Regions from separate parts of the Candidatus Pelagibacter sp. HIMB1782 genome, predicted to be linked through region 2. Evidence: riboswitches for the same ligand, from Rfam matches in the RefSeq annotation. Region 2 holds a riboswitch; the other holds the start of a gene.

Region 1 (2,206 bases), on a different contig from region 2:
GTATTTTATATTTATCTCAAAATACAAAAGACAGATTAATTAATTTCTATTTGTAGACATATAAATAAAATTAACTAACTGCTTTTAAATTACCTTTTGATGATTTGTCTAAAGCTTGATCTAAATCATCGATGATATCATCTATATGTTCCAAACCAATACAAAGTCTAACATATCCAGGGGTTACACCTGAAGCAGCTAATTCATCCTCATTTAATTGACTGTGAGTAGTTGTTGCTGGGTGTATTGCTAAACTTCTAGCGTCACCTATATTTGCAACGTGGTAAAACATTTTTAAAGCCTCAATGAATTTTTTACCAGCTTCGATACCACCAGATAATTCAATACCAACTAAAGCACCATTACCATTTTTAAGATATTTTTTTGCTCGACTTGATATCTCTTCATTATGTTCAGTAGCATAAATAACTCTCTTAACTGCTTTATGATTTTTTAAGTACTCAACCACTTTTGCAGCATTATCACAGTGTTGTTTCATTCTTAAAGCAACTGTTTCAAGTCCTTGTATTACGCCAAATGCATTATCTGGAGAAAGAGCTGATCCTAAATCTCTTAATAGGGTTACTCTTGCTCTAACTGCAAAAGCAACATTTGCACCTGTTAATTCGGGCACAGCTTTACCCCAAACAACACCTCCATAACTTGCATCAGGTTCATTAAATAGTGGCTGTCTTTTTGGATCTGCTGTCCAATCAAAATTTCCACCATCTACTAGTGCACCCCCAACTACTGTTCCATGACCTGCTATATATTTTGTTAAAGAATAAACAACCACAGCAGCACCATGTTCAATTGGTTTACAAATTACAGGGGCAGCAGTGTTATCTAAGATTAATGGAATGTTATATTTTCTACCAATATCTGAAACCTCTTTAATTGGAAAAACTCTTAAATATGGGTTTGGTAATGTTTCTCCATAAAAAGCTCTAGTTTTATCGTCTATTGCTTTTTCAAAGTTTTTTGGATCTGAAGGATCTGCATATCTTACTTCTATACCAAGCTTACTTAAAGTATGCGTAAATAAAGAAACTGTTCCACCATAAAGATCTGTTGAACTAACAATATTATCTCCAGCTTGAGCAACGTTTAATATTGCAAAAGTAGAAGCGGTTTGCCCAGATGCTACAGTTAAACTTGCAAGACCACCTTCAAGCGCAGCGATTCTCTTTTCCAACACATCGTTAGTTGGATTCATTATTCGTGTATAGATGTTTCCAAACTCTTTTAACGCAAATAAATTAGCTGCATGTTCAGTGTTATTAAATTGATACGAGGTTGTTCTATAAATTGGAACTGCTACTGAATTTGTAGCTGGATCACTTCTGTAGTCTCCACCATGTATCGCAATAGTTTCTGGATTATTTCTTTTTGTACTCATTTTTACTCCTTTTTTAGTGCTTTTGCTTTATGCAAGGCGCACAATACAGTTCAAATGCCTACCGATTTAAAATTTAATGAAAATTCCATTTTAGCAGTTTTATGCCCGCAATAGGATCAAATCGGCAAGAGATAAATAGCATATTAGTTATGTTTTACAACCTAAATATAAAATTGACTTTGAATAATTTAATAGTATTAATCCTCGCACAATGACAAAATTCACAAAAAAAGATCAAGTTACATCATCTTGGTACGAGATTGACGCAAAAAATGCAGTTGTTGGAAGATTAGCGACTGTTGTATCTAATATTATTAGAGGCAAAAATAAGACTACTTATACACCTCACATGGATGATGGAGATTTTGTTGTAGTAAAAAATATCGAACAAGCAAAATTTACTGGCAAGAAGTTTCAAAACAAAAAGTACTATAGACACACAGGACATCCTGGTGGAATTAAAGTTACTACACCAGAAAAACTTCATGAAAAAAAACCTGGAGAAACTTTGAAATTAGCAGTTAAAAGAATGTTGCCTGGTGGTGTTTTGGGTAGAAAACAACTAACAAAATTAAAAATTTATTCTGGAAGTGAGCATCCTCATGCTGCACAAAACCCAAAAGTTATAGAATTAGATAAACTAAACAATAAAAACATTGCAAGAAATTAATATGGAAAACGTACAATCAAACACAAAAACTCCTAAATTAAAGTTAGACTTTAAAGATAGTAAGTACGCGACAGGTAGAAGAAAAACTTCAATAGCAAAAGTTTGGTTAAAAAAAGGTTCTGGTAAAATTTATGTTA
Region 2 (2,206 bases):
ATTGCTTGGTTATTGAGATTTAGAATTTTAATTAACAATGGTTTAATTTTTCAATCTCAAGTATCTTATTTAATTCCAATATTTGGTACCATTTTAAGTTATATCTTTTTAAAAGAATTGGTTACTACTAAAGTTATAATTTCATTGATTGCAGTTGCTACAGGTATCTATTTTGTAAGAAAAGGTACAAAATTTAAATAATGTTTTTTATTGCCTCTATATGAGAAGGGCGAGTTTCACAACATCCTCCGAGAATAGTGGCTCCATTTTCTTTAAATTTTTTTGCAAAAATTGATATTTTTTCAGGATCTAAATCTTTTCTTTGACCTAAAAAACTATTGGGGTTAGATCCATCATTCTCTTTATACTGAGAAGTATAACCACCTTTAGGTTTGGTTGTAATAAATCCGTTTAATTTGAAACCAAATGGAACTTTAAGTTTTTGAATTTCATCTAAATTATTTTCATAATTTTCAGGCGAAACACATGCTAGAATTACTCCTAAGCAATTTTCTGTAATTATTGAATTAATTTCAGAAATTTTTTCTCCACTTGGTAAAGAATTTCCTTCAGAAATATGAACCCCAACTAAGTATGGTTTATTAAATTTCTTAATAGCTTCTATTCCACATCTAATTTCTTTGATACTGCTCCATACATCAAAATAGAAAAAATCTACTGAAGGATTTAGTATTTCTGCTAATTCCAAATGATCTTTTGTAATTTCTTTTTCACTTCTCTTGTCTTCTTCATATGTCAAATCTTGAGGCGGGAGTCCTCCTGCAATCTTAATATGAGAATTATTTAATTTAGCTTTTTGTGCAATTTCACAGGCTTTCTGATTTAAGAATTTAAATTGATCTTCTATTCCATTTTCTCTCAATCTTTTTCTTCTCGTTGTAAAAGTTGTAGTTACAATTACATCAGCTCCTGATTTAATAAAATCATTATGAATATTAAGTATTAAGTCGTGGTATTTTTCCTCAATTAAAGCATTTGCACTCCACAAAGTTCCCTTGGGTTCCATGCCTCTGGCCAATAATTCTTGACCCATTCCACCATCTAAAATTTTTGTTGTTTTAAAAAAATCCTTATTCATTTTATCCTCACTTTTTTAGTGCTTAAGCTACATGCAGGTGCACAATATAGTTCAACTACCTTGCTAATTAGATCTATTGAGAATTTCCATTTTAGCAGTTTATGCCCGCAATAGGATCAAATCGGCAAATAGATTTATATAATATTATTAAAATTTGTAAATTATTTAATAAAAATTATTTTAGCATTGAAAGAAAATGATCTTCTTTCTTCCTCAATATTAAATGGGTAGGCTGTATGCATTAAGTAATTGGGAAATATTAAAAGATCACCTTTTTTTGGTATCAAATTAAAAATACTTTTTGAAAGAAAAGCTTTTTGTCCATTAATAAAATCAATTGTTCCATTGGTTTTTATTTTTTTATTTTTAACATTTTTATTTTTTGTCATATGTTTTGGAATTTTTAAATAACCAACACCTGATAAGTCCCCTTCATGATAATGTATAGGATTATACTCATTTTTATATTGGCTAACGACCCATAGGTTTAAAATTCTAATTTCTTTAATTTTTTTAATATGTTCTTTAGTTAGAAAAATTTTAATATTTTTTATTAATTCTTTTTCTAAATTTTTCTTTATAAAACTTTTAGAAATTTGAACTTCTTTTCTAATTTGACTTGCTAATTTTGAACTATAATCATTTGATTTTGAGAAGATTTTTGTATCAACTTCTTTGTTAAGTTTTTCTAAAAATTTTTTAGAAATTTTAGATTTTCCTATTGAAGGCCCAAATGGTTTAAAATTTTTCATGAGAGATTAAATATATCAAAAAATAATTAATTCAACTTATGCAATAAGTGTTATGCCCATTCTTATAGCAACAAAAATTACTAAACATGCAGTCATTAGGGCTAATATTTTGTTAGATAGGAATTTTATATTTAAAAAACTTCCAATTTGACCACCAATTAAGACAGCAACAAATAGTGGCCAGTAATTTAAAAATTCGTTGAAGACTATATCCTTTGTTAATTGTCCACCTATACCAAAAATTGAATTTACTAAAATAAATAAAGATGCAGTACTTGTTATATGCCTTGGCAATCCTGCTTTCATCAAAAATAAAATAGGACTTAAAAATATCCCACCACCAATTCCAACCAAA

Evidence for each region. Region 2 has a riboswitch for S-adenosylmethionine ahead of ACTTAO_RS01010 (homocysteine S-methyltransferase family protein). Riboswitches for the same ligand answer to the same signal wherever they lie in the genome.
Region 1: another riboswitch for S-adenosylmethionine. It lies ahead of ACTTAO_RS07140 (O-acetylhomoserine aminocarboxypropyltransferase/cysteine synthase family protein); the one in region 2 lies ahead of ACTTAO_RS01010 (homocysteine S-methyltransferase family protein).

What each region holds. Positions count from the first base shown of each region.
Region 1 is NZ_JBNAKE010000002.1:471,064-473,269, forward strand. It holds gene ACTTAO_RS07135 (COX15/CtaA family protein) at 1-43, shown strand, start outside; gene ACTTAO_RS07140 (O-acetylhomoserine aminocarboxypropyltransferase/cysteine synthase family protein) at 71-1,399, opposite strand; SAM riboswitch class V at 1,402-1,468, opposite strand; gene rplM (50S ribosomal protein L13) at 1,611-2,069, shown strand; gene rpsI (30S ribosomal protein S9) at 2,071-2,206, shown strand, end outside.
Region 2 is NZ_JBNAKE010000001.1:180,432-182,637, reverse strand. It holds gene ACTTAO_RS01015 (DMT family transporter) at 1-201, shown strand, start outside; gene ACTTAO_RS01010 (homocysteine S-methyltransferase family protein) at 194-1,099, opposite strand; SAM riboswitch class V at 1,107-1,169, opposite strand; gene ACTTAO_RS01005 (putative 2OG-Fe(II) oxygenase) at 1,261-1,851, opposite strand; gene ACTTAO_RS01000 (sulfite exporter TauE/SafE family protein) at 1,888-2,206, opposite strand, start outside.